DNA from 2 places in the Cellulosimicrobium sp. NPDC057862 genome. Region 2 is predicted to be linked to the other one. Evidence: riboswitches for the same ligand, from Rfam matches in the RefSeq annotation. Region 2 holds a riboswitch; the other holds the start of a gene.
The links. A riboswitch is a leader RNA that binds a small molecule or an ion and turns the genes downstream of it on or off. The one in region 2 is predicted to bind S-adenosylmethionine.
Positions count from the first base shown of each region.

Region 1: linked by a shared signal. The riboswitch ahead of ACFVN3_RS02090 (methylenetetrahydrofolate reductase) and the one ahead of ACFVN3_RS04605 (NADPH-dependent FMN reductase) in region 2 are both predicted to bind S-adenosylmethionine.

Region 1 covers NZ_JBHVMH010000001.1:486,567-500,595, forward strand. Annotated here, with positions in the region: gene ACFVN3_RS02025 (hypothetical protein) at 1-361, opposite strand, end outside; gene ACFVN3_RS02030 (carbon starvation CstA family protein) at 560-2,857, shown strand; gene ACFVN3_RS02035 (YbdD/YjiX family protein) at 2,854-3,132, shown strand; gene ACFVN3_RS02040 (hypothetical protein) at 3,151-3,612, shown strand; gene ACFVN3_RS02045 (hypothetical protein) at 3,618-4,148, shown strand; gene ACFVN3_RS02050 (hypothetical protein) at 4,183-4,803, shown strand; gene ACFVN3_RS02055 (siderophore-interacting protein) at 4,839-5,657, opposite strand; gene ACFVN3_RS02060 (ABC transporter substrate-binding protein) at 5,764-6,729, opposite strand; gene ACFVN3_RS02065 (sensor histidine kinase) at 6,814-8,007, shown strand; gene ACFVN3_RS02070 (LytR/AlgR family response regulator transcription factor) at 8,121-8,918, shown strand; gene ACFVN3_RS02075 (heavy metal transporter) at 9,032-9,478, shown strand; gene ACFVN3_RS02080 (cation acetate symporter) at 9,475-10,998, shown strand; gene ACFVN3_RS02085 (hypothetical protein) at 11,068-11,331, opposite strand; SAM riboswitch class I at 11,469-11,571, shown strand; gene ACFVN3_RS02090 (methylenetetrahydrofolate reductase) at 11,666-12,730, shown strand; gene metE (5-methyltetrahydropteroyltriglutamate--homocysteine S-methyltransferase) at 12,763-14,029, shown strand, end outside.
Region 2 covers NZ_JBHVMH010000002.1:427,378-441,406, reverse strand. Annotated here, with positions in the region: gene ACFVN3_RS04645 (M20/M25/M40 family metallo-hydrolase) at 1-217, shown strand, start outside; gene ACFVN3_RS04640 (MFS transporter) at 243-1,706, shown strand; gene ACFVN3_RS04635 (Dps family protein) at 1,782-2,267, opposite strand; gene ACFVN3_RS04630 (aldo/keto reductase) at 2,530-3,582, shown strand; gene ACFVN3_RS04625 (LLM class flavin-dependent oxidoreductase) at 3,579-4,811, shown strand; gene ACFVN3_RS04620 (hypothetical protein) at 4,785-5,294, opposite strand; gene ACFVN3_RS04615 (hypothetical protein) at 5,466-5,870, shown strand; gene ACFVN3_RS04610 (flavin reductase family protein) at 5,968-6,540, opposite strand; gene ACFVN3_RS04605 (NADPH-dependent FMN reductase) at 6,537-7,136, opposite strand; SAM riboswitch class IV at 7,157-7,290, opposite strand; gene gdhA (NADP-specific glutamate dehydrogenase) at 7,483-8,820, shown strand; gene ACFVN3_RS04595 (copper homeostasis protein CutC) at 8,903-9,700, shown strand; gene ACFVN3_RS04590 (ABC transporter substrate-binding protein) at 9,971-11,653, shown strand; gene ACFVN3_RS04585 (ABC transporter permease) at 11,700-12,698, shown strand; gene ACFVN3_RS04580 (ABC transporter permease) at 12,691-13,863, shown strand; gene ACFVN3_RS04575 (ABC transporter ATP-binding protein) at 13,860-14,029, shown strand, end outside.

The DNA.
Region 1 (14,029 bases), on a different contig from region 2:
AGTTCTGGAACCGGAAGCCCGCGACGCCGCCCGTCTCCCAGATCCGGTACGTGCCCGCCGGGACCTCGAGCGACTGGACGCCGTTGAGCCCGTCACCCTCGATGACCGCACCGGTCTCGACGTTGCGCGCGTGCATCGTCCACAGCTCGCGCCGCCCCTCCGACGAGCCGGTGTCGAGGTTCTCGATGCGCTTGAAGAGCGAGAGCCGCCCGGTCTCGACCTGCGCGGAGGCAGGCAGGGCGCCGACCGCGGCGAGCGCGAGCAGAGTGCCGAGGGCGAGCACGAGCGCGACGACCGCCGCGAGCGCCGCGGCGGACCTCGACATGCGCAGCGACGTGCGGGGTGACGAGGGGGACGGCATCGGTACGGGCACCTCCGGCTGGGGACGGATCGAACGTATCGCCCGGCTCGTGGGGGCGCGCGGCGACCGCCGTTCGTCGCACGCGGGCCACCGTTCGTCGCACACCTCGACCGCCGGTCGACGTGACCTGGATCACCCCCTCGCGGGCTCCCTAGCCTTCCGTGGTCGGACGCAACGACGCGACCCTGGAGAGGCTCGATGACGACAGACACCCGCGCGGCGCGGAACGCCGCCCCCGACGAGCCGGAGATCGTGCCGGACCCGTCGCTGCCCCCCACCGCAGTGCCCGACTCCGTCCCCGGAGCGGAGACCCGGACCCGCTGGACGCCGCAGAAGATCGCCCTGTGGGCCGCGATCTCGCTGCTCGGCGGCATCGCCTGGGTCATGCTCGCGGTCGTCCGCGGCGAGACCGTCAACGCGATCTGGTTCGTGTTCGCGGCCGTCTGCACCTACCTCATCGGGTACCGCTTCTACTCGAAGGTCATCGAGCGCTACATCACGCGCCCCGACGACCGCCGTGCCACCCCGGCCGAGGTGCGCGAGGACGGCAAGGACTACGTCCCGACCGACCGCCGCGTGCTGTTCGGCCACCACTTCGCCGCGATCGCCGGCGCGGGCCCGCTCGTCGGCCCGGTGCTCGCCGCGCAGATGGGCTACCTGCCCGGCACGATCTGGATCATCGTGGGCGTCGTGCTCGCGGGCGCCGTCCAGGACTACCTCGTCCTGTTCTTCTCCATGCGTCGCGGCGGGCGGACCATCGGCCAGATGGCGCGCCAGGAGCTCGGGCGCGTGGGCGGCACCGCCGCGATCGTCGCGTCGCTGCTCATCATGATCATCATCGTCGCGATCCTCGCGCTGGTCGTCGTCAACGCGCTCGGCGAGAGCCCGTGGGGCGTCTTCTCCGTCTCGATGACGATCCCGATCGCGCTCTTCATGGGCGTCTACCTGCGCTACATCCGTCCGGGGAAGATCACCGAGGTCTCGGTCATCGGGTTCGTCCTGCTCCTGGCCGCGATCGTCGCGGGCGGCTGGATCGCGGACACGTCGTGGGGCGCCGAGCTGTTCCACCTCGACCGCACGACCATCGCGGTCGGCGTGATCGTCTACGGCTTCGTCGCCGCCGTCCTGCCCGTGTGGCTCCTGCTCGCCCCGCGCGACTACCTGTCGACGTTCATGAAGGTCGGCGTCATCGTCGTCCTCGCCGTCGCGGTGATCGTCGTCCGGCCCGAGATCACGGTGCCCGCGATCAGCGAGTTCGCGAGCGGCGAGACGGGCCCGGTCGTGTCCGGCGCGCTCTTCCCGTTCCTCTTCGTCACCATCGCGTGCGGCGCGTTGTCCGGGTTCCACGCGCTCATCGCGTCGGGCACCACGCCCAAGCTCGTCGAGAAGGAGCGCCAGACGCGCTTCATCGGCTACGGCGGCATGCTCATGGAGTCGTTCGTCGCGATCATGGCGCTCGTCGCCGCGATCTCGATCGACCGCGGCATCTACTTCGCGATGAACTCGTCCGCGGCCGCCACGGGCGGCACGGTCGAGGGCGCGGTCGCCTTCGTCAACGGGCTCGGCCTCATGGGGGTCAACCTCACGCCGGACATGCTCACGTCCACGGCCGAGGCCGTCGGTGAGCCGTCGATCGTGTCCCGCACGGGCGGCGCCCCGACGCTCGCCCTGGGCCTCGCGCACATCATGCAGCAGCTCGTGGGCGGCACCGCGATGATGGGCTTCTGGTACCACTTCGCGATCATGTTCGAGGCGCTGTTCATCCTCACCGCCGTCGACGCCGGCACGCGCGTCGCGCGCTTCATGCTCCAGGACACGATCGGCAACGTGGCGCCCAAGTTCCGGGACGTGACGTGGCGACCCGGCGTGTGGTTGTGCACCGCGATCATGGTCGCCGGGTGGGGGTCGATCCTCTACCTCGGTGTGACCGACCCGCTCGGCGGCATCAACACGTTCTTCCCGCTGTTCGGCATCGCGAACCAGCTCCTCGCGGCCATCGCGCTCGCCGTCGTGCTGGCGATCGTCGCCAAGCGCGGGCGCAGCTACCAGCGCTGGCTGTGGATCGTCGCGGCGCCGCTCGCGTTCACCGCGGTCATCACGATCTGGGCGTCGATCGAGAAGATCTTCTCGCCCGTCCCCGCGGTCGGGTACTGGGCCAACCACAACGCGTTCAAGGACGCTCTCGCGGCCGGCGAGACGTCGTTCGGCACGGCCGGCTCGGTCGAGGCCATGGAGGCGGTCGTCCGCAACACGTTCGTCCAGGGCACGCTGTCGATCGTGTTCGTCGTGCTCGCGATCGTCGTCATCGTCGCCTCGGTCCTCGTGACCGCGAAGGCGCTGCGCGACGGCGGCGGCACGAACCACGAGGACCCGCCCGTGGCGTCGCGCCGCTTCGCCCCGGCCGACGTGCTCGCGACGAAGGCCGAGAAGGAGATCGAGAAGGAGTGGGCGGCGCTGCCGCCCGAGAAGCGTCCTGCCGCGACGGGGCACCGGTGACGGTGCGGCAGGGCCCTCAGGGTCCCGCCACGACGGTCCGCGCGACCGTCGTGGCGGGGCCCCGCGGCCGCACGTCCGCCGTCGCGCGTCGGGTGCGCGACGGCGTCGCCGCGGTGCGGTGGTACGTGCGGCAGGTCATGGGTGACGACGCGTACGCGACCTACGCCGCGCACCAGCGCGCGGTGCACCCCGGCGGGGTCGTGATGACCGAGCGCGAGTTCTGGCGCATGCGCCACGCCGAGCAGGACGCCAACCCGGGATCGCGCTGCTGCTGACGCCCTAGGCTCGGCGCCGTGCTCCGCGTCCCCCTCGACCTGCTCCTGCCGCGCGTCTCGACCGCCGACGTCCGGCGCCGCGCCGCGGAGCTGCCCCGCCGCGGGCAGGAGGTCCGGGTCCGCGTGCGGGGCGAGGTGCTGGTCGCGCGGCGCTGGGCCAGCGGCGCGCACGCGAGCGGTCACAGCGTGCTGCGGGCCCGTCTCACCCAGGAGCCCGACGGCGTCCGGGTGCGCGGGGCGGTCGCGCCGAGCGGGCTCGACCTCCTCCTGGTCGCGATCTGGCTCGCCGCGGCCGGTGGGCTCGCGACGCTCGGCGCCGTCTACCAGAGCGGGGTCGCGTGGTGCGTGGCGCTCCTCCCGCTCGCGTTCGGGGCCGTCTTCGCCGCCTGGCTCCCCGGGGCCGCACGGGCCGGTCACGACGTCCTGCTCCCGACGCTCTCCGGCCTCGGCGAGACTCCCGGCCCGGACCGGCTACGGTGACGGGCGTGGCTCGCCCTCCCGTCCCCGTCACGCTCGACCCGCCGCGGGGCCAGATCCCCACCGTCTCGGTCGTGCTCGCCACCGACCCGTCGACCGCGGCCGGATGGGTCGAGGAGGCGTTCGGCTCCCAGCGCTGGAAGCGCCGCGCCTCGGACGCCGCCCATCAGGCCGGGGCGGCGCTGTGGGAGATCGGGGGCGCCGGTCGCGCCTTCCTCCTCGACGACCTCGACGTGCTGCGGTGGGTCACCCCGCGCGCGACGGCGTTCGTCTCGCACGGCCGGGCCGTCGCGACGGTCGGGTCGCTCGACCAGGGACCGGGTCAGGCGCCCGCCACGGCCGTCGCCCTGTCCCTCGTCGACGGAGCCTTCTCCTGCCGCGAGAGCCTCGGCGCCGTCGCGCGCGGCCTGTGCGACCGCGCCGTCCGAGCCGGGGCGCTGCGCCCGGACGACGTCCCGGTCTGGGCGAACGCCGTCGAGATCCCGGCCGGGTCGCCCCTCCACCCGGCCACCGGGCGAAAGCTCTTCCGCCGTGGCTGACGCGACGACGACCGGACGTGAGACGGTCCCGCCCGTGATCGAGCTGGCCATGAGCGACGCCGCGAAGCGTCAGGTGCTGCGCTCCAACCTGACGCTGATCTCGATCCTCGCGCCGCTCGTGGGTCTCGCCCAGCTCCCCGCGGCGATCACGGGCGGAAGCCTGGCGCTCGCCGTCGGGTTCCTCGTCTTCGCGCTGTCCATGATCCCGCTGACGTACGCGATCGGGCGGCGCATGGTCGACCGTGCGCGCATCGTCCTGGGCGACGGGACGTACACGGTGCACGGCTGGGGCCGGACGAAGCGGTTCACGGTCGCGGACGTCGACCGCGTCGTCACGGTGGACCGCATGGCGTTCGGGATGGCCGGGGCGACGCACCACCTCATCGTCGTCGCCCCGACGAAGCGGCTGCTCCTGCTCGTCGGGCAGATGTGGGACCGCGACCAGCTCTCGACCGTCGCGCTCGACCTCGCGCGCCGCGGCGTCCCGCTCACGCCCTGGCACCAGCCGGTCACGCCGGCCCAGCTCCGCGCGTTCGACCGGCGGCTCGTGCCCTGGCCGCAGGCGCACCCGGTAGCCCTCGGCCTGCTGGTCGGGCTCGGCACGCTCCTCGTCCTCGTGGTGCTGTTCGTCGTCCTGGTCGCGCTCCTCGTCTGAACCCCGCGAGGGCGGGCCCGGTGGCACGCGGGTCCTCAGGGCCGCGCCGCGCCGCCGTCCGGCCCCGGCCGACGCCCGGTCCGGTCGTGCCAGTACCCCTGCGCGTGCACGCGCGACCTCTCGATCCCCGCCGCCACGAGCTCGGCGCGGACCCGCGCGACGGCGGCGCTCTCCGTCGCGCACCACGCGTAGAAGCCGGTGCCCGCGTCGGCAGCGGACCGGCCGTGCTCCGCGGCCCAGTCCCGGACCGCGCCCAGCACGGCCCGCTCGCACCCACGGCGATGCCGGGGCACGTGCTCGACGCGCACGGTCCCGGGTACGTCGGCGACCGGTGCGTCCGCCGGGTCGTCGGCCTCGACGAGCACGTGCGCCCGCACGTCCGGACGCAGGCTCGCGAGGATGCCGCGCACCGCGGGCGCCGAGGTCTCGTCACCGACGAGCAGCACGTGCGCGACGTCGGGCCCCGGGTCCCACTGGGTGCCGTGGTCGGTCACGCCGAACCGCGCGTGCGGCGCCGAGAGCAGCACCCGGTCCCCGGGCGCCGCGCGGCGTGCCCACGCGCTCGCGGGTCCGGCGGGCTCGTGCAGGTACAGGTCGAGGTCCACCTCGGCGTCCCGCGGACGGACGGCCACGGGCGTGTACGAGCGCATCACCGGCCGCACGTCGTCACCGAGCGCGGACCACTCGCGCCGCCACGCGCTCTCGGCCGCGAGCCCCGCCCGCCGCGCGAGCGCGTCCGCCCCCGGCCCGGGGAGCAGGATCTTCACGCGCTGGTCGAGCCCGACGTCGGCGCACCCCGCCAGGTCCGGGCCGGCGAGCGTCACGCGCACCAGGCGCGGGCCGACGTCGTGCACGCGCGCGACCGTCGTCGGGAAGAGGACGTTGGGCGACCGGTGGAACCGGCATCCCGCCCCGCTCCCGACCGTGCTCCCGACCGAGGCCGAGGACCCGACCGGCCGGTCAGGACCCGGCACGGTCCTGGAGGAACTGCTCGACGTCGTCGAGCACGGCCTGGCCACCGAGCGGCCCGACGCCGCTGATCCAGTACGACTGGTCGACGACGCGCACGTCGGGGAACGACGACGCGTTGAGCGGGATCTCGGCCGGGACCGCGGCCGGGTCGGCGGGGTCGGCGGCCGAGACGAGGACCAGGTCGGCGGCGGCCTCGGTCACGCGCTCGGGCGACAGGTCGACCGAGATGTCCTCGCCCCAGTCCTGCGCCGGCGTCGAGAACCCGACGCACTCGAGCGTGCTGCCCGCGAACGACCGCGGGCCGTAGGCGGACACGATGCCGTCGCGCGGGCGCAGGAGCTGCGCCGTCCCGGAGACGTCGTAGTCCTCCTGGAGCTGGGCGCACCGCTCGTCGTAGGCGTCCAGCAGAGCCTGGGCATCGGCCTCGCGGCCGAGCGCGCGGCCCACGAGCAGCACGTTCTCCTGCCAGGGGTCGGTCTGCGTCGCCATGAACACGGTCGGCGCGATGCCCGCGAGCTGGTCGTAGAGGTCGGCGTGGCGCGACTCCGTGCCGAGGATGAGGTCCGGCTCGAGCGCGGCGATGGCCTCGAGGCTCGGCTCGGGCACCGTGCCCACGACCTCGATCGCCTGCGCGCCCTCGCCGAGGTACGTCGGCACGCCGGCCTCGACGCTCAGCACGGCGGCACCGACCGGGACGACGCCGAGGGCGACCGCGGTGTCCGTCTCCACGGGCTCGAGCGTCACGACGCGCTGCGGCGCCGCCGCGAGCTCGGCGGTCCCGCGCGCGTGCTCGACGGCGTACCCCGCGGCGGTGGCGTCCACCGTCGCGGTCGGTGCGGGCTCCGTCGGCCCCGACGAGCAGGCGGTGAGCAGGGCGGAGGCGAGCACGAACGCACCCGCGAGGGCGCCGCGGCGCGCGCGGAGGCTGGACGAGGCGGTCCGGGAGATCGGCACAGGGTTCCTTCACCACGAGTAGGTTTGCCTCACCTTATCTGCCGCCCGGGCGGGGGACGACGTGACGCTGGTTACGATCGCTGCATGTCCGGGCCCGTGTTCGCCGGCGCCGTCGCCGGTCTCGTCGTGGGCGCGCTGCTCACCCTCGGGCTCGTGCTCGCCTGGCGGCTCGCGCGCGGGTCGCGCGAGCTCGGGAGCGACTCGGACCGCGCCACGTTCCGCACCCTCCACCTCGCGTCGCGCGCCGCGACGCACCTGCGGGGCGGGCTCGACGGCGACGACGTCGGCCGTGCGGCCCGCTCGCTGCGCCAGCTCCTCGGCGCGGACGCGCTCGCGGTGGTCACCGCCGAGGGCGCGGTCGCGCTCGACGGCAGCACGACCCTCGAGCCCGACGCGCGCCGGGTCGCCGAGCGCGTGCTCGCCACCGGTCGGCGGCACGTCGAGAGCGGGGCCACCGGGCACGAGGGTGGCGACGTCGCGGACGCCGTCGGGGCCCCGGTCGTCGCGGGCGGTCGCGTCGCGGGCGTCGTCGTCGCGTTCGCCGGCACGGTCCGCCCCCCGCTCGTGCGCGCGACGGGCGAGGTCGCGCAGTGGTGCTCCGCGCAGCTCGAGCTCGGCGAGCTGGAGGCGTCGCGCACCGCGCTCGCGCAGGCCGAGCTGCGCGCGCTGCGCGCCCAGATCAGCCCGCACTTCGTCTACAACGCGCTCGGCGCCATCGCGTCGTTCATCAGCACCGACCCGGAACGGGCGCGCGACCTCGTGCTCGACTTCGCCGACTTCACGCGCTACTCGTTCCGGGGCCGCGGCGACTTCACCACCCTCGCGGACGAGCTGCGCTCCATCCACTCGTACGTCGAGCTCGAGCGCGCCCGGTTCGGCGAGCGCCTCGCCGTGACCCTCCAGATCGCACCCGAGTCGCTGACGACCGTGATCCCGTTCCTGTCGGTGCAGCCGCTCGTCGAGAACGCGGTCCGGCACGGCCTGGAGCCCCGGGAGCGCGGCGGGACGATCGTCATCACCGCGCGCGACGAGGGCACCCAGACGGAGATCACCGTCGAGGACGACGGCGTCGGCATGGACCCGGCCGTCGTGCGCGAGCTCCTCACGTCCCGCGGGAGCGAGCACGTGGGGCTGCGCAACGTCGACCGGCGTGTGCGCCAGCTCTACGGCGACGACCACGCGCTCGACATCGAGACCGCGCCCGGCTCGGGCACGCTCGTGCGCCTGCGCGTGCCGCGGTCCCAGCCGCTGCACGAGACGGAGGTGAGCGTGCCGTGACCGGTACCGACCCGACACCAGACCCTGCCCGGGGGCGGACGTCTGCCTCGCCGAGCGCGCCGACGAGCCCCGGCGCCGGGGCGGAGGAGGACCCGGCCGGCGTCGGGCTCGACGTGCTCGTCGCCGACGACGAGCGCCCCGTGCTCGACGAGCTCGTCGCCCTGCTGCGCCGCGACCCGCGCGTGCGGACCGTGCTCGGGGTCGCGACCGGCTCGGAAGCGCTACGCGAGCTCTCCTCGCGCACGGTCGACGCGGCGTTCCTCGACATCCACATGCCCGGACTGACCGGCCTCGACCTCGCCCGCGCGCTCTCGCGCTTCGCCGACCGGCCCGCCGTCGTGTTCGTCACCGCCGACGAGGCCCGCGCGCTCGAGGCGTTCGACGTCGAGGCGGTCGACTACGTGCTCAAGCCCGTGCGCCGCGAGCGCCTGACGCGCGCCGTCGACCGGGTCGTGGAGCGCGTCGCGGACCGCGCGGGCCGCGCCGGCGGGGCCGCGCCGGACGCCGGGTCGACGCCCGCGAGCGCCGCTCCCCCGGCCGTGGGGTCCGGCGCGGGGCCCGAGGTGCCGGAGGACGAGACGCTCGTCGTGACGGTCGGGACGACGACGCGCCTCGTCCGCCGCAGCGCGGTGCGGTGGGTGCAGGCGCAGGGCGACTACTCGCGGCTCGTGACGGACACCGAGCAGTTCCTCGTGCGCGAGCCGTTGTCCGACCTGGAGGAGCGGTGGGCCTCGGCCGGGTTCCTGCGCGTCCACCGGTCGTACCTCGTGGACCGGGCCGCCGTGACCGCGGCGCGGTTCGGCGGGGCGCAGCCCGCGCTCGTCGTCGCGGGCCACGAGGTCCCCGTGAGCCGCCGCATGGTCCCGGCGGTGCGCGAGGCGCTGCTCGGCCCGCACCGGGGACCGTCGTGACCGGCCCGGACCCGTCCCGGTACGGCGACGGACGCGCTCCCGACCGAGAGCCGCACCCCGAGGTGCAACCCCCGGCCCGGGGTGCAGCATCCGGCGGTCGTCGACCCGATCGCGTGCGCGTCCGGTCGACCGATCCCCTGCCCGTCGCAGGACCCGCGCCCGGCGTCCCGGCGGGCGGACCGCCGTCGGGCACGTCCACGACCACCCCGCGGCGCCCCGACGAGCCGGACGACGACGTGGCCCACTACACGCGCGGCCTCGTCCGGGCGCAGCTCCGGCTCGGGCTCGCGTGCGTGGTCTCGTTCCTCGCCGTCGTCGCGCTGCTCACGGTGACGATGAGCGCGGTGCCCGCGCTGGACGCCGTGGTGATCCTCGGCGTCCCGCTCCCCTGGCTCGTGCACGCGTACGGCTTCTACCCCGTGATCGTCGCGTTCGCGGTCGTGTTCGCCGTCGCGGCGGCGCGCAACGAGCGCCGGTACCGCGCCCTCGCCGAGGGATCGTCCGGGCCCGCGGAGGCCGGCCCGGACGAGGCAGTCCCCCACGAGGCGGACGCCCCGTGAGCGCGCTGCCCCTCGTCGCGATCGTGCTGCTGCTGCTCGCGACCGGCCTCATCGGGTTCTACGGCCTGCGCATCTCGCGCACCACGAGCGACTTCTTCGTCGCGTCGCGCACGGTGCGCCCGGTGTGGAACGCGTCGGCGATCAGCGGCGAGTACCTGTCCGCGGGCACGTTCCTCGGCCTCTCGGGGCTCGTGCTGCTCTCCGGCGCCGAGGCGTTCTGGTTCCCCGTCGGGTACGCGGCGGGCTACCTGCTCGTCCTGCTGTTCGTCGCCGGCCCGCTGCGCCGCAGCGGCGCGTACACGATCCCCGACTTCGTCCACGCCCGCCTCGACTCCGTCGTCGCGCGCCGCGTCACGAGCGTCCTCGTGCTCGTCATCGGGTGGCTCTACGTGGTGCCGCAGCTCCACGGCGCGGCGCTCGTGATCACGAGCATCGCGCCCGTCCCGCCGTGGGTCGGGTCGGTGGGGATCGCGGTCGTCGTGAGCGCGGTCGTCGCGGCAGGCGGCATGCGCTCCATCACGTTCGTCCAGGCGTTCCAGTTCTGGGTCAAGCTCACGGCGCTCGCGCTACCTCTCGTGTTCGTGCTCATGGCGCTGGGCGGCGCGTTCGAGCCGGGTGGCGCCACCGTCACCTTCGACCCTGCGGCGGTCTTCCCGCACGACGCCGGACCCGGCGGCCTCGACGCGTACGCGACCGTGTCGCTCCTGCTCGCGCTGCTGCTCGGCACGACCGGCCTGCCGCACGTCCTCGTGCGCTTCTACACCTCGCCCGACGGCGGCTCGGCCCGCCGCACGACCGTCGTCGTGCTCGTGATGATCAGCGTGTTCTACATGGTGTCCAGCACGCTCGGGCTCGTCGCCCGGGTCGTCGCGCCCGACCTCGCGGCGCCCGGCGTCGCCGACACCGTCGTCCTCACGCTCCCGACCCGCCTCGTGCCCGGGCTCGGCGGCGAGCTGCTCGCGGCCCTCGTCGTCGCCGGCGCGTTCGCGGCGTTCCTCGGCACGTCGTCGGGGCTGGTCGTGGCGCTCGCGGGCGTCGTGAGCCAGGACCTGTTCGGCGGGACCGTGCGGTCGTTCCGGTGGTCGGCGGTCGCGTGCACGCTCATCCCGCTCGCGTTCGCGCTCGTCACCATCCCGCAGGGCCTCGTGACGAGCGTCGGGACGGTGTTCGTGTTCGCCGCCTCCGCGCTGTCGCCGGTGATCCTGCTCGGCGTGTGGTGGCGCGGCCTCACCGCGCGCGGCGCCGTGGCGGGGATGGTCGTGGGGTCCGTCCTGTGCGCGACGGCGCTGCTCGCCTCGTCCGCGCTCGTCGCCGCGGGGTACGGGGCCGGCACGTCGGGCACGACGGCGGAGGGCGTCGCCGGCGTCGTGCGCGCCCTGCTCGCCCAGCCCGCGGCCTGGACCATCCCGCTCGCGACGGCGACGGTCGTCGTCGTGTCGCTGCTCGACCGGCACGGCCCGCCGCTGCGCACCGACCGGTTCCTGCGGCGCCTGCACGTGCCGGAGCTCCGGCGCCGTTGACGACGGTGTGAAGCCTGCAATCTGTAGCGTAGAAAGCGTGAGACCTGTAGCGCAGGAGCCCTGACCTGGTCAGATCCAGCGCGCGCCGATCTCGTCGTGGAGCTGCTGCGTCTTCTGCACGCGGAGCACGCCGTCCTCGACCGCGGCCTCCAGCCCGACCTCCCGCGCGATGGCGACGATCGCGTCGCGCTGCTCCGGGTGGTCGTCGGCGTCGCCGCCGTCCCACAGCTCGAGCCACCGGTCGGTGGGGTCGTCGCTGCCGCAGTCGGCCCACACCCGGCAGATCCGGTCGAGCTCGTCCTGGGTCATGGGGCGGGTCGGGGTGGCGTACACGGCGGGCTCCTGTGCTCGGCGTCGGTCAGAGAGTCGCGACTCACCCTAGGGGGCGGCAGGCGAGATCAGCCGTGCGTCCGGACATCTCATCTGGCGGTCACCCTCGACCGCATGCCGGATGGGCCGTAGGATCGTGGCAACCATCCAGAGCGGTCGAGAGTCCTGGCTCGACGACACCGCAGCAACCCGCCGACGGAAGCCTCCCGAGGACAAAGGTGCTAACGCCAGGGTCGATGGAGCGACTAATGGTCTCAGAGGCATCCTTCGCGCACCGTCCGGGCAGCCCGTGCCCGACGGCGGTCGCGCACGCACGCACCGCGGTCGGAGCGACGTCGTGAGCGTCGCCGACGCCGTCGGGCAGGCCCACGGCGGGGCGGCACGGCCGACGGTCTCGTTCGAGCTCATGCCCCCGCGCCGCCCGGACGCGGCGCCCAAGTTCTGGGAGACGGCGCGCCGCCTCGTCGCGACGCACCCCGACTTCGTGTCCGTCACGTACGGGGCGGCGGGCACCGACCGCGCGACCGCGCGCCAGGTCGTCGGTCGTCTGCTCCAGGGCACGCCCGTGCTGCCGATCGCGCACCTCACGTGCGTCGGTGCGTCGCGCGAGGACGTCGAGGAGGTCATCAACGACTTCCTCGACGAGGGCGTGCGGAGCTTCCTCGCGCTGCGGGGCGACCCGCCGCGCGACCAGCCGGACTGGCAGCCCGCGCCCGACGGCGTGCGGTCGTCGACCGAGCTCGTCGCGCTGCTCCGCGAGGTCGAGGCGTCGCGCTGCGCGTCCGACCCGGCGGCCGCCCTGCGTGGCGCCGCGCGCCCGCTGACGATCGCCGTCGCGACGTTCTGCGACGGCAACCCCGCCGCCGGCACCACGCGGAGCCAGGAGGTGCGCCGCCTGTGGCAGAAGCAGCAGGCCGGCGCGAGCTTCGCGATCACGCAGCTCTTCTACGACGCGTCGTCGTACACCGACTTCGTCGCCGAGGCCCGCGCGGCCGGCGTGACGATCCCCATCCTCGCGGGGCTGCTGCCCACGACGGAGCCCGCGCGGCTCCGCCGCGTCGAGGAGCTCACGGGCGTGCGCGCGCCCCAGCACCTGCTGGACGCGCTCGACGCCCTGCCCGACCCGGAGGCGCAGCACGCCTACGGGATCGCGTACACCGTGGACCTCGCGCAGCGCGTCCTCGACGCGGGCACGCCCGGTCTGCACGTGTACACGTTCAACAAGCACCGCGCCGCTCTTGACCTGCTCGAGGGTGTCCACCTCGGCGGCGGGTCGCGCGGGACCGGGGGCAGCGCCAGCGCTGCCGCCGCCCCGCTCGTCCCGGACCTGGCCAGCGGGCCGTGGGTCACCGGCACCTCCCTGCCCACGACGAGCGCCGCCACGCACGGCACGCCCGTCTGACCGGTCCTCCGGACCAGCAAGAGGTTTCGATCATGGCCACTTCCGTACCCTCCCCTACCCAGAATCACGTCGGTTTCCCCGCCGGCACCGTGCTCGGCTACCCGCGCATCGGGCGCCGCCGCGAGCTCAAGAAGGCCGTCGAGGCGTTCTGGGCCGGCAAGACGTCGGCCGAGGAGCTCGAGGCCACGGCCCGCGAGCTGCGCCTCACGACCGTGCGTCGGCTCGTGGACCTCGGCCTCGGCGCCGACGATGCCTCGGTCCCCGGCTCGTTCTCCTTCTACGACCAGGTGCTCGACGTCGCCGCCTCCCTCGGGGCCGTCCCGGCGCGGTTCGCGTCGCTCACCGACGACGCGGGCCGCCTCGACCTCGCGGGCTACTTCACCGTGGCGCGCGGTCACGGTGACGACGCCCCGCTCGAGATGACCAAGTGGTTCGACACGAACTATCACTACCTCGTCCCCGAGATCGGCCCGGACACCCCGATCCGGTTCGTCGACGACCGCGTCGTGCGCGAGTTCGTCGAGGCGAAGGAGGCCGGCGTCGTGACGCGGCCCGTCGTCGTCGGGCCGGTGACGTTCCTCGCGCTCTCCAAGGCGGCTGACGACGCCCCCGCGGGCTACTCGCCGCTCGACCGGCTCGACGACGTCGTCGCCGCCTACGCCGACCTGCTCCGCGCGCTCGCTGCGGCCGGCGCGCCGTGGGTGCAGCTCGACGAGCCGATCCTCGTCACCGACCCTGCGAACGCCGAGGAGCTCACCGAAGCGGTCGAAAGGGCATACCGCGCGCTCGCGACGGATCTCCGATCCGTGCCGAACCCGGGGTCTTCGCCGGACTCGGTGCCGAACCCGGCCGCAACCCCGGGTTCGGCACAGGGCCAGCGGCCCGCGATCCTCGTCGCCGCCCCGTACGGCCGGCTCGAGACATCGCCCGGTCCCGACGGCTCGTACCACGACTTCCTGGCGGTGCTCGCGAGCACCGCCGTCGAGGCGATCGCGCTCGACGGCGTCGCGGCCGACCTTCCCGACGGTCTGCCCCTCGGGCTCGACGCGAAGACCCTCGTCCTCGGCGTGATCGACGGACACAACGTGTGGCGGGCCGACCTGGCCGCGAAGCTCGACCTTGTCGAGGCGTACCGGCCCGGGACGGGTCTCGGCGCAGTCGCCGTCGGCACGTCGACGTCGCTGCTGCACGTGCCGCACGACGTCGAGGACGAGACGTTCGCGGAGCCCGGCACGGCGACCGGCACGACGCTCGACCCGCGCCTGCGCGACTGGCTCGCGTTCGCGGACCAGAAGGTCG
Region 2 (14,029 bases):
CGCCGAGGTCGTGCCGGTCCTCGGGACCGGCGGCACGGACGGGCGCTTCTTCCGCCGCCGCGGCGTGCCGGCCTACGGGTTCGGCCTGCTCAGCGAGCAGTGGGACCCGGGGGTGTTCCGTTCCCTGTTCCACGGGAACGACGAGCGCGTCGACGTCGAGTCGCTCGGGCTCACCGCCACCGCGCTGCACGACGTCGTGACGAGCTACCTCGGGTGAGCGGCCGTCCGGGCGGCGCCCCGGCGTGGCCGTGAGAGCGGACGGTCGGGCGTCGCGGGCCGTGCTGCGGGTCTGCCTCGCGACCGGGTTCGTCACGCTGCTGGACTCGGCGATCCTCACCGTCGCGGCACCTGCGCTGCGCAGCGAGCTCGGCGCGACGACCGCGCAGCTCCAGTGGATCCTCGCCGGGTACTCGTTGACGTTCGGGCTCGCGCTCGTCCCGGCCGGCCGCCTCGGCGACCGGCTCGGTCGCGGCGGGCCGCTCGCCGTCGGGCTCGCCCTGTTCGCCGCGGGGAGCCTCGTCGGCGCGACGGCCTCTGACGCCGACGTGCTCGTCGTCGCTCGACTGCTCCAGGGCGTCGGCGCCGGGACCGCGAACCCGCAGGTCATCGGCCTGCTCCAGGACCACTACGCCGGCTCGGCCCGCGCGCGTGCGCTCGGGGCGTACGCCTCGACGGGCGCGTTCGCCATGGTCCTGTCCCCGCTCGTCGGGGGTGGGATCCTCTCCGCCCTCGGGCCCGCTGCCGGGTGGCGCGTCGCCGTCGGGCTCGCCGCGCCGCTGGGGCTCGCCGTCGCCGTCGTCGCCCAGCGCGTGCTGCGTCGCGGCTCGGGGGGCGCGGGGCGCCGGACACCGCCTGGCGGCCGCGTCGGCGGCGGGTTCGACGCCGTCGGCCTGGTGCTCGTGACGCTCGTGACGCTCGGGCTGCTCGTCCCGTTCGTCGCCGAGGGGCCGCGCGCCGTCGTGCTGCCGCTGTCGCTCGGGGTGCTCGTGGCCGCCGTCGGAGCGCTCGTCGTGTGGGAGCCGCGCTACGCGCGGCGCGGTCGGACACCCGTCCTCGCACCGGCGCTCCTGCGTTCCCCGACCTACGTGCTCGGCTGCGTCGTCGCGGCGTTCAGCTTCGGGGCGGCGCTCGGGTACTCCGCCGTCCTCATGCTGTTCCTCCAGGACGGCACGGGGCTCAGCCCGGTCCAGGCCGGCCTGGTCACGACGCCGGGCGCGGTCGCCTCGGTCGTGGCGGCGAACCTCTCGTGGCGGCTGTTCCGCCGGTTCGGCCGGCGCGGGGTGACCGTGGCGGTCGGGGCGAAGGCGCTGGTCGCCGCGGGCACGGCGCTCGCGGTGGCCGTCGCGCCCACCACGACCGTGGTCGCCGCGCTAGTCGTCTCGCAGGTGCTCACCGGCGCCGTCGCAGGACTGACGATCTCGCCCAACCAGACGCTCACGCTCGAGGGCGCCCCCGGCACGGAGCGCGGCGTCGCCGGCGCCGCGCTCCAGCTCGTGCAGCGCGTCGCCGCGACGGTCTGCATCGCCGCGATGACCGGCACGTTCGTGGCCCGGGCCGGCGGCGCGGCCCCGGGCGTCCTCGACGCTCACCGCGACGGCCTCGTCGTCGTGAGCGCCGCCGTCGCGGCGCTGGCGCTCGTCGCCTGGGTGGCGTCCCTGCTCGACGAACGGCTCGACGAGCGGCTCGCCCGTCCCTCGACGAGGTAGAGCCGCCGGTCGCGAGGTAGAGCACCAGGTGTTCTACCTCGCGACCGGCGGCTCTACCTCGCGGGGCCGGGCTGGTCAGGCCTCGCGGTTCTCCGACGAGAGGAACCAGGCCTGCTTCTCCAGGTCGGCGATGATCTCGTGCAGGATGTCGGCGCTCGTCGGGTCCTCGGCGTCGACGCCGTCGTGCACCTCGCGCACGACCTCGACCGTCTGGGCGAGGCGCTCGACGATCGCGTCGACCGTGTCGCCGACGGAGACGAGCCCGGCCGGGTACGGGGACAGGTCCGTCGTCGTCGCGACCGTCTCGGTGCGGCCGTCGGGCACGACCTGGAGCGCGCGCATGCGCTCCGCGACGGTGTCGCTGTGCTCGCGCGCGGCGTCCACGACGTCGTCGAGCTGGAGGTGCAGGTCGCGGAACCCGCGGCCCGTGACGTTCCAGTGGGCCTGCTTGCCCTGGACGTGCAGGTCGACGAGCGCGACGAGCACGCGCTGGAGGTGCGAGCGGAGCGCCCCCGACGCCTCGAAGCGGGCGGTGGCGCGGTGGATGGTGGGTGCGGACATGGTGCTCCTCGCTCTCTCGGGGGTCTCCCGGAACGTGCGGCGGTCACCCGGCTTCCGTCGGTGCCGACTCGTGACTCGTTCTCTTGAACGATTCCAGACTAGGCACCATTCCCGGTCCCCGCCAGCAAGGACAGGCGTGCCTGACCTGCGGTGACACGCGCGGGCGGTACCCGGCGCGACGAGACCCGTCACGTTCTCTCGCCAGGTGAGAGGACCGGCCCTCGCTCTTGCCGCAGGGCGCTCGCGATGGTCCGCTGGCGGCATGACCGACGACCGTACCCCCGCCGCCCCAGCCGCCCCCGCCGCTCCGTCCGCCCCCGCACGCCCGACCGCCCGCACGCTCGGTGCGGGCGACGCCGCGCTCACCGTCTCCGCCGTCGGGTTCGGCGGCATGTCCGTCACGGACGCCTACGGACCGGCGGACGCCGTCGAGGCGGAGGCCGTGCTGCGCCGGGCGCTCGAGCTCGGCGTCACGCTCGTCGACACGGCCGACGTCTACGGGCACGGCCGCAACGAGGAGCTCATCGGCCGGGTGCTGGGCGCCCACCGCGACCAGATCGTCCTCGCGTCGAAGTTCGGGCTGCCTCCGGCCGGCGGCCACCCCGACGGCCGTCGGGTCGACGGGCGCCCCGAGTACGTACGCTCCGCGATCGACGCGAGCCTGCGCCGCCTCGGGACCGACCGGCTCGACCTGTACTACCTGCACCGCATCGACCCGCAGGTCCCGATCGAGGAGACCGTCGGGGCGCTCGCCGAGCTGGTCGAGGCGGGCAAGGTCCGGACGATCGGGCTCTCGGAGCCCTCGGCGGCGACCGTGCGCCGCGCGCACGCCGTCCACCCGGTCACGGCCGTGCAGAGCGAGTACTCGCTGTGGACGCGCGACCCGGAGGACGAGGTCCTGCCGACGCTGCGCGAGCTCGGCGTCGGGTTCGTCCCGTTCTCGCCGCTGGGTCGCGGCATCCTCACGGGCACCGTCGACGCGACGGACGGCTTCGCCGAGGACGACGTGCGCCGCTCCCACGCCCGCTACGCGGGCGAGGCGTTCGAGCACAACCGCGACCTGGTCCGGTCTCTCGAGCAGCTCGCGGCCGAGCGCGGCGTCACGACGGCGCAGCTCGCCCTCGCGTGGCTCTTCGCCCAGGGTGACGACATCGTCCCGATCCCCGGTACGAAGCGCCTCGCGTACCTCGAGCAGAACGTCGCGGCGGCCTCGATCGAGCTCACCTCGGACGACGTCGCGGCGATCGGAGCCGCCATCCCGCGCGGGGCCGTGCAGGGCGTCCGGCACCCGCAGCCGGACCTGCTCGCGGGATGAGCGCCGACGCAGCGGCCGTGCCCGCGACCCCCGCGCCCCCGCCCGACGAGGCGGGCGCCCGCCGCCCGCTCGCCGTGCACTGGTTCCTGCCGACGTCGGGCGACGCTCGCGGGATCGTCGACGGCGCGCACGCGAAGGACACGCCCGGCCGGGCGACCGGGTTCCGCGCGCCGTCGCTCGACTACCTGGAGCAGGTCGCGGTCGCTGCCGACCGCCTCGGCTACGAGGGCGTGCTCACACCGACGGGCACGTGGTGCGAGGACGCGTGGCTCGTCACGTCCGCGCTGATCCGCAGCACGGAGCGGCTGAAGTTCCTCGTCGCGTTCCGCCCCGGCCTCGTCTCGCCGACGCTCGCGGCGCAGATGGCCGCGACGTTCCAGCGCCTGTCCGGTGGGCGGCTGCTCCTCAACGTCGTCACGGGTGGCGACGAGAACGAGATGCGCCGGTTCGGCGACTGGCTCGAGCACGACGAGCGCTACGACCGCACGCGCGAGTTCCTCGAGGTCGTGCGGGGCGTGTGGGACGAGGCGCCGCTCGCGTACGAGGGCACGCACTACCGGATCGCCGACGCCCGGACGTCCGCGCCGCCCGACCCGCGCCCCGAGATCTTCTTCGGCGGATCGTCGGAGGCCGCGCTGCCCGTCGCGGCCGCCCAGGCCGACGTCTACCTCACGTGGGGCGAGCCGCCCGCGCAGGCGCGCGAGAAGATCGAGCGCGTGCGCGAGCTCGCCGCCGCGCAGGGTCGCACGATCCGCTTCGGGGTGCGCCTGCACGTCATCACGCGCGACCGGTCGGCCGACGCGTGGGACGTCGCGCAGCGGTTCCTCGACGACCTCACGCCCGAGCAGATCGCGGGCGCCCAGCAGCTCCTCGGCTCGTCCGGGTCGGTCGGGCAGCAGCGCATGGTCGCGCTCCACGGCGGCGGTGACCTCGCGGCCACGCGGCGCGCACGGGACCTCGAGATCCACCCCGGGCTGTGGGCAGGCGTCGGGCTCGTGCGCGGCGGCGCCGGGACGGCGCTCGTCGGGAGCCACGAGGAGGTCGCCGACCTGATCGAGGAGTATCGCGCGGCCGGTTTTGACGAGCTCGTCCTGTCCGGCTACCCCCACCTCGAGGAGGCGTACTGGTTCGCGGAGGGCGTCCGCCCGCTGCTCGACGCGCGCGGTCTTACCGCTCCCGCCGCACGCACCGGTGGCGCCGCGTCACGCACCCATGCCGTGCCGTTCTGAGCCGGTTCCCGGCCCCGTCGGCGAGACCCGCGCGACGCCGACGGGAGCGCCCGGACGGCGCGCCCGGACGCCGACGAGCGCCAGGACGAGCTGGGCGACCCAGAGCAGCAGGACCGCCGGGCCGACGACGGCGCTCGCGGCCTCCGCGACGACGTGCCCCGGGGGCACGGGGACGTCCACCGGCACCGGCTGGGCGGCGGCCAGGAGGAAGCCGACGGGGAGCGCCGCGACCCACAGGGCCACGGTCACGACGGCGTAGGGGAGCGGGACGTCGTCGGCGGTCCGCATGCGCCCGACCCACGTCCCCAGCACGGGGGCGAGGGCGAGCAGGCCCGCGACGGGTATCGCCGCGACGACGAACCCCGCCACGAGCAGCCCGCCCCCCGCGGCGAGGGCTCCCGCCACGAGGCACAGCGGGAGCACGAGAGCGGCCCAGAGCTGGCCGCGGAACGCGATCGTCCGCAACCGTCGTGCTGCCGCCATGCGCGGGCCCCCATCGTCGTGGTGCGCTGCCGTCGTGCGCCGCTGCCGTCGTCGGCATCGTACGGCGGCGCTGCCGCCCGGGGGATGGTGACCGCGACCCATGGCCCGCGGCGTCCCGCGGACCTAGACTGAAGAGGTCCGGTGGGTCTCCCCGCGCAGAGGTCGGCTCCGATGTCGTGGCTGCTGATGGTCTGGTGCGCGACGGCGTGCACGGTCGCCGCCGCGTGGTGGGTGCTGCGCCGCGCCGGCCGGCCCCCGAGCCACCGGACGACCAGCCGGCCGCACCTGCTGCGTCGCCGCCCGGCGCCCCCCGACCCGCTCGCGACGCTCGCGCTCCAGGTGCGGCTGAGCGAGCTCGCGGCGGAGATGCGGCGGATCGAGGCGGACCCGGACGTCTACGCCCGCGCCCACCACTACCTCGCGGTCCAGGGCGCCTACGACGCCCTGCTGCGCGAAGCGTGCCGGCTCACGGGCCTCTCGGTCGAGGACGCGCCGCTGCGGGCGGGCTTCCGCACGGGCGACGACGAGCGGTTCCGTGAGGAGCTCGAGCTGAGCGCGCGCGGCTGGAGCTGGTGACCGGTCCACCCGTGAGGGGCGGCACGGGACGGACGAGGGGCCCGACGGCGGTACGTCCGCCGGCGGGCCCCTCGCCCGTGGTGCCCGCCGGGTGCGGTCAGAGCGCCGAGTGGTCCCCGATCCGGTGGTAGGTGCGGTCGTGGTAGACGAGGGGCGACGGCGTGCCGGCCGCCTCGTGGCGCCGCGGGCCGGCGCCCGTGCCGACGCTCGACGCGAGCGCCCGCAGCGAGACCAGGTAGGAGTCGCCGACGGGCGTGCGCTGGACGACGCGGCCCCGGACCCAGGAGAGCGCGCCGTCGACCACGGGCTCGCCGGTGTCGAGACGGGACCAGCCGCCGTCGGCGAACCGGTCGATGCCGCTCGTGGCGAAGCGTGCCGAGACGTCGTCCTGGTGGTCGGCGAGGAAGCTCACCGTGAGCGTCCGCGCGGCGGAGACCGCGGGCCACGACGACGACGTCGACGCGAGCGAGAACGCGAGCAGCGGGGGCGCGGCCGAGACGGAGATGACCGACGTCGCGGTGAACCCCACGAGGCGGCCGTCGTGCTCGAGCGCGACCACGGCGACCCCGGCGGGGTGGCCGCGGAACACGGACTTGTACTCGTCGGGGGAGAGCTGCGGCTCGTCCTGCTCGGCCAGGAGAGCCTCCAGGTGGGTGAGCTCGGCGGTCATCGGGCCGCCCCCGCGAACGCGTCGGTGACGGCCTGGTCGGCGGGCTGCGGGTCGCCGTCGTCCACCCCGGGGAGCGGCGTCGCGGCGCGGCGGAGCGCGTCGCCCTCGCGGGCGAGCCACGCGTCCACGACCGGGCCCAGGTCCGCGAGCTGCGGCTCGGTGACGGTGAGGGAGCGGGTCGGGACGACGGCGCCGAGCTCGACGAGCACGGGCCGCAGGTGCACCTCGCCGACGAGCGCGTGGGCGGGGTTGCCCGACACGACGAGCGGCACGACGACGACGCTCGCGAGCCCGTCCGGGCCGTACAGGTCGAGGAACGCCTTGAGGAGACCGGTGTACGACGCCTTGTAGACCGGGGTCGCCACGACGGCGACGGTCGCCGCGGCGAGCCGGTCGCGCGCGGCGTCCGCCGCGGGGCGCTCGGGGCCGAGGATCTCGGTGGCGACCGCCGCGAGGTCGATCGTCGAGACGTCGGTCGCCCCGAGGAGGGCCGCGACGCGGTGCGCCACGGTCTCGGCGGCACCGAGCGTCCGCGATCCGGGGCGCGGGTTGCCGGAGACGGCGAGGACCGTCGGGGGGAGGGAGCGGTGTGTCATGTGTACCTCGCAGTAGTCGTCGATCACGCTTGCCGCGCGGCCGTCCCGCGGGTGCGGGGCCGGTCGCGCGCGGCCTGGTCATCTCCCGGAGCACCCCGCCGTGACAGGGGGTTGCCGACCAGCGAGCCGGGGCTTGGCGCTGGTGCTCGTGACCTGGGGTCGGGTATAGCAACGGCTCCACGAAAACCGCACCAGATCGATCGGGTTTCTCAGTGGGTGGACGGTTGTGTCGTCCGTGGGGGACCTGCGCGGCGTCTCCGGGTGCGCAGGGAGTGAGACGGCGGTACGGGAACTTCTGGCACAGGCGTACCGTCAGCAGGAGTTTCCGCCCAGACGAGGAGTACCCATGGACAGCCGACTGCAGTCCGTCTACGACGAGGTCCTGCGTCGCAACCCCGGCGAGGCCGAGTTCCACCAGGCCGTGCGCGAGGTCTTCGACTCGCTCGGCCCGGTGCTGCGCAAGCACCCGCGCTACGTCGAGGCGGCAGTCCTCGAGCGCGTGTGCGAGCCCGAGCGCCAGATCATCTTCCGGGTCCCGTGGGTGGACGACGCGGGCCGCGTGCAGATCAACCGCGGCTTCCGGGTCGAGTTCAACTCGGCGCTCGGCCCGTACAAGGGCGGCCTGCGGTTCCACCCGTCGGTCTACCTCGGGATCGTCAAGTTCCTCGGCTTCGAGCAGATCTTCAAGAACTCGCTCACCGGCATGCCGATCGGCGGCGGCAAGGGCGGGTCGGACTTCGACCCCCGCGGCCGCTCCGACGGCGAGGTCATGCGGTTCTGCCAGTCGTTCATGACCGAGCTGTACCGGCACATCGGCGAGAACACCGACGTCCCGGCCGGTGACATCGGCGTGGGCGGCCGGGAGATCGGCTACCTGTTCGGCCAGTACAAGCGGATCACCAACCGCTACGAGTCCGGCGTCCTCACGGGCAAGGGGATCTCGTGGGGCGGCTCGCTCGTGCGCACCGAGGCGACGGGGTACGGCACCGTGCTCTTCGCGCAGAACATGCTCGAGACGCGCGGGCAGGAGCTCGACGGCCGGCGCGTCGTGGTCTCGGGCTCGGGCAACGTCGCGACCTACGCGACCGCCAAGGCCCAGCAGCTCGGCGCGAACGTCGTCGCCTTCTCCGACTCCTCCGGCTACGTCGTCGACGAGGCGGGCGTCGACCTCGACCTGCTGCGCCAGGTCAAGGAGGTCGAGCGCGGCCGCGTCGCCGACTACGCGGCCCGTCGCCCGGGCGCGCGCGTCGTCACCGACGGCTCCATCTGGGACGTGCCGTGCGACGTCGCGCTGCCGTGCGCGACGCAGAACGAGCTCGACGAGGGTGCGGCCAAGCAGCTCGTCGCGAACGGCGTCGTCGCGGTCGCCGAGGGTGCCAACATGCCGACGACGCCCTCCGCCGTCGCGCTCCTCCAGGAGGCGGGCGTGCTGTTCGCGCCCGGCAAGGCCGCGAACGCCGGCGGCGTCGCCACCTCGGCGCTCGAGATGCAGCAGAACGCGTCGCGCGACTCGTGGTCGTTCGAGTACACGGAGGAGCGGCTCGCGCAGATCATGGCGGGCATCCACGACCGGTGCGTCGAGACGGCCGACGAGTACGGCGCGCCCGGCAACTACGTGCTCGGGGCCAACGTCGCGGGCTTCACCAAGGTCGCCGACGCGATCCTCGCGCTCGGCGTCATCTGACCGTCGTCTACCCTGGCCGACGGCCGCCGTCGCGCACGCCGCGCGACGTGACGGTCGTCGGACCGGACGACGGGAGAGCGCAGTGACGACCACCGACCCCGAGGGCCCTGCCGTGCACGCGGGCCGCGACGTCGTGCTCGAGCTCGCGGTGCAGGACCCGGAGGGCGTCCGGGTGGCCGCCTCCGTGGGCGCGCGGCGGGTCGAGCTGTGCGTCGGCCTGGGCGCGACGGGCGGGCTCACGCCGAGCGCCGGCCTCGTGGAGGCGGCCGTCGTGGCCGCCGCCGAGACCGCCGCCGGCGGTCCTGCCGTCGAGGTGCACGTCCTCGTGCGCCCGCGCCCGGGAGGGTTCGTCCTCTCGGCAGCCGACCTCGACGTGCAGGTCCGCGACGTCCGGGCCGCGGTCGCGGCCGGTGCGGCGGGCGTCGTGGTGGGCGCCCTGACCCCGGACGGCGTCGTGGACGTCGCCGCTGTGCGCGCCCTCGTCGAGGCGGCCGACGGCCGCGAGGTGACGTTCCACCGCGCGGTCGACGTCGTCGCGGACCCGCTCGCGGCCCTCGACGCGCTCGCCGGCGCGGGCGTGGTGCGCGTGCTCACGTCGGGCGGCGCCGCCCGCAGCATCGACGGCGTCGAGCGCCTGCGCGCCATGTCGGCGCACGCCCGCGGAGCCCTGGGCGGCCGCGTCCAGGTCATGGCCGGTGGGGGAGTGCAGCCCCGGGACGTCGGCGCGCTCGTGGCCGCCGGCGTGGACGCCGTGCACCTCTCCGCGAAGCGCGTCGTCGTGGACGACGCCGGTCCCGGGGGTGGTGGGGACGCCGGCTACGAGGTCACGGACCCCGAGGTCGCCGCGGCGGCGAGCGCGGCGCTCCGCGCCGCGCCGTAGCGTCGCGCTCTTCGCTCGCGGGCGTCCCGTGCGCTCGTGACGCGCTCACGACGCCGCGTCCCGACGTCGCCCGACCGGCCGGTCCCTGCCACGCGGGGGCCGGCCGTCGCCCTTCCCGAGCAGCGCCGCAGCCGGCCATGTCTCAGTTAGGTAACTTTCCTGTCGTATTCGTCGGCGACCCGGGATCGATTAGTTAGTGTTCCTGCCACACGCCCCAGGGCGCCACGACGAACGACGCGAGGACGCGTCGTCCATGCGAAAGGACCGATGATGATTCGAAGCACGGCGCGCAAGCGCCTGCTCACGGCGGTTGCGCTCGTGACCGGCGTGACTCTCCTGGCCGCGGGCTGCTCCGGTGGCGGCAGCAACGGTGACGGCGACGAGGGCGCGAGCGGGGGCCGCACGCTCAACGTGTGGGCGGGGACGCAGACGCCGATCGTCGCGAACTTCAACCCGTACTCGCCGAACCCGCTGCACGCGGCCAACGGCGCGATCTACGAGCCGCTCTTCTACTACAACAAGGCGCAGGCCGGCCCTCCGGAGCCGCGCCTCGGCGAGTCGTTCGAGTGGTCGGAGGACGGCACCGAGCTCACGGTGAAGCTCCGCGAGGGCGTCAAGTGGACCGACGGCGAGGACTTCGACGCCGACGACGTGGTCTTCTCGCAGACCAACGAGGCCGCCCAGCGCGACTTCGTGATCTCGGTCGAGGCCGTCGACCCGTACACCGTCACGTGGACGTTCGACTCCCCGCAGTTCACGTCCGAGGTCCAGCTCCTCGGCACGTCGCTCGTCGTGCCGGAGCACATCTGGTCCGAGGTCGACGACCTGGTGACGTTCGCGAACGAGAACCCGGTCGGTACGGGTCCGTTCAAGGCCGACGCGGTCACGGAGGCGGCCTACACGGTCGTCGCGAACGAGGACTACTGGGACGGCGCGCCCCGGGTCAAGAAGGTCCGCTACCTCGGCATCGACGCGAACCAGAGCGCCGAGGACCTCATGACCACCGGCAAGGTCGACTGGACCGCGATGTTCGTCGCGGACCCCGACCGCATCACCGCGGACGGCCGCCTGAGCATGATCAACACGCCGCAGGACCCGACGACGATCTACACGTGCGTGTCGGTCGACCTCGGCTGCACCGGCCCGCAGACCGACGTCGCGGTGCGCCAGGCGATCAACCTCGCGATGGACCGTACCGAGATCAACGAGAAGGCGTTCGCCGGTCTCGCCGCGGAGGCGTCCCCGACGTTCGCGCTGCTCGGCCGTGACGACCGCTGGATCTCGCCCGACGTCGAGGCGGAGAGCCCGCAGACGGCCGACGCCGCGGCGGCGTCGAAGGTCCTCGAGGACGCCGGCTACACCCAGGGCGCGGACGGCATCTACGAGAAGGACGGCCAGAAGGTCGAGCTGACCCTCGTCACGGTCGACGGCTGGAACGACTACAACGCCGTCGGTGACCTGCTCGTCGAGCAGGCGAAGGCCGCCGGCATCTCGATCGTCCACAACAAGGTCACGCAGCAGGAGATGTCGGACGCGCGCGTCGCGGGCACCTACCAGCTCATGGTCGGTGGCATCACGGGCCCTTCGCTCGACGACCCGTTCAGCATCTACCGCCAGTGGATGACGACGGACTACACGCGCCCGGTCGGCGAGGTCATGGAGTCCGGCCTCTTCAACTACGTGCGCTACACCAACCCGAAGGTCGACGCCGCGGTCGAGGCGGCCGCCTCGACGAACGACGAGGCCGCGAAGCAGGAGCAGTACGCGGTCATCCAGGAGGAGATCGTCCGCGACCTGCCCTACATCCCGGTGGTCGTGAACGCCTCGCAGACGTTCATGGACACGAAGGACTTCACGGGCTGGCCGACCGAGGACGACCTCTACGCCTTCCCGCCGTCGTGGAGCACGGTCTCGCTGGGCGTCGTGCTCTCGAAGCTCGAGCCGACGAGCTGATGCGAACGCGCCGAGGAGGAGGACCGGGGAACGAGGAACACGCATCATGAGGTACTACGCACGACGGATCACGTTCTACGTGATCACCCTCTGGGCAGCGGTCTCGCTGAACTTCCTCATCCCGAAGCTCATGCCTGGTGACCCCAAGCAGATCTTCATCGACAAGTTCCTGCGCAAGGGCGGCGAGCTGACGCCCCAGATGCAGAACAGCATCGACCTCCTCTTCGGCGCGGACGGCGACGCCTCCCTGTGGGACCAGTACGTGGACTACTGGGGGCGTCTGTTCCAGGGAGATCTCGGGATCTCCATCACGTACTACCCCCAGCCCGTCACCGAGCTGATCGGCCAGGCCCTCCCCTGGACGGTCGGGCTCGTGGGACTCGCGACGATCATCTCGTTCGTCCTGGGTGTCGGGCTGGGGGCGTGGGCCGGCTGGAAGCGCGGCACGTGGGTGGACAGCATCATCCCCGCGTCCACGCTCCTCCAGGCGGTGCCCTACTTCTGGCTCGCCCTCATCCTCGTCTCGGTCTTCTCGGTCTCGACCGGGTGGTTCCCGCGGATCGGCAGCTACGACATCTTCGGCTTCGACAACGGACCCGAGTGGTCGTGGGCGTTCGTGGGCAGCGTGATCTACCACGGGTTCCTGCCCGCGCTGACGATCGTGCTCTCGTCGGTGGGCGGCTGGCTGCTCGGGATGCGCAACATGATGGTGTCCACGCTGTCCGAGGACTACGTCACGACGGCCGAGGCCAAGGGCCTGCGCCGCATGCGGGTGGCGATCACCTACGCGACCCGCAACGCCGCGCTCCCGTCGTTCGCCGGGTTCGGTGTCGCGCTGGGGTTCGTCGTGGCCGGGTCGGTCGTCATGGAGCAGGTCTTCAGCTACCCGGGCCTGGGCAAGCTCCTGTTCAACGCGGTCCAGGCGAGCGACTTCGCGCTCATGCAGGGCACGTTCCTCGTGATCACGCTCGCCGTGCTCGCGGCGAACTTCCTCATGGACATCATCTACGGATTCATCGACCCGAGGGCGCGCGCCAATGTCTGACAACACCCGCGACACGGAGCTCGTGACCCCCGCCGCCGACGCGGCCCCCGCCGCCACGGTCGTGGTCGACGGCCTCGCGCCGGCGACGACGACCGAGGGGATCGTCCCCGACGTCCGCGACGTCCCCGCGGCGCTCGACCAGGACGCCCCTGCCGCGCCCGCCCGCCGTGGCCTGCGCGCGATGCTCCCGCGCCGGTCCGGCAAGCTCACCGCCGGGATCGTCCTCGTGGTCGGCATCCTGCTGTTCACGTTCGTCGCGCCGTTCTTCACCCAGGACCCGCGGTCCACGGCGAACGCGCGGTTCCTGCCGCCGAGCGCCGAGCACCTGCTCGGCACCAACCACATCGGGAACGACATCTTCGCCCAGGTCGCGTACGGCGGTCAGGGCTCCCTGATGGTGGGTCTCATCGCCGGCGGGATCGCGCTCGTGCTCTCGATCGTGTTCGGCATCGTCGCGGGCTACCGGGGGCGGTTCACCGACGAGGCCCTCTCGCTCGTCACGAACATCATGCTCGTCATCCCGGGCCTGCCGCTGATCATCGTCATCTCGGCCTACCTCCAGACACGGTCCCTGATCATCGTCGCGGTGATCCTGGGGCTCACGGCCTGGCCCGGTGCGGCGATCGTGCTCCGCATGCAGGCGAAGTCGCTGCGTGCGCGCGACTACGTGTCCGCGGCGCGCGTGGCGGGCGAGAAGACGCCGCGGATCATCCTCGTGGAGATCTTCCCCAACCTCCTGCCGCTCCTCACGGCGCAGTTCCTCGGCGCGGTGCTCCTCGCGATCCTCGCCGAGGCGGGGCTGTCGTTCCTCGGGCTCGGACCGTCGGGCTCGATCACGTGGGGCACGATCCTCAACCAGGCGAGCGCCAACAACGCGCTGAGCCTCGGCATGTGGTGGTGGTTCGTCCCGCCGGGGCTGCTCATCGCGCTCTTCGGCTGCGGGCTCGCGCTCATCAACTTCAGCCTGGACGAGATCATCAACCCCCGGTTGCGTCTGGGCCCGGCCGCGGTCAAGAGCGTGCGCAAGGCCCGCAAGGCCGGCCTCGCCGCGGACGCGGACCCCGACGGCGCGGGGTCGGACGCCCCCGACGCCGACGGCACCGACCGTGACGGAACGGACACCGACACCGACACCGACGACGCGAAGGAGACGGTGGGCGCATGACCGCCACGACCACGGCCGCCGGGCCGCTGACCAGCGAGCGCCACGCCGCCTACCTCGTCGGCAAGGAGCCGGTGCTCACCGCGCGGCACGTCTCGATCGACTACGAGGTCGAGCCGGTCGTCCACGCCGTCAAGGACGTGTCGCTCACGCTGCACCGGGGCGAGAT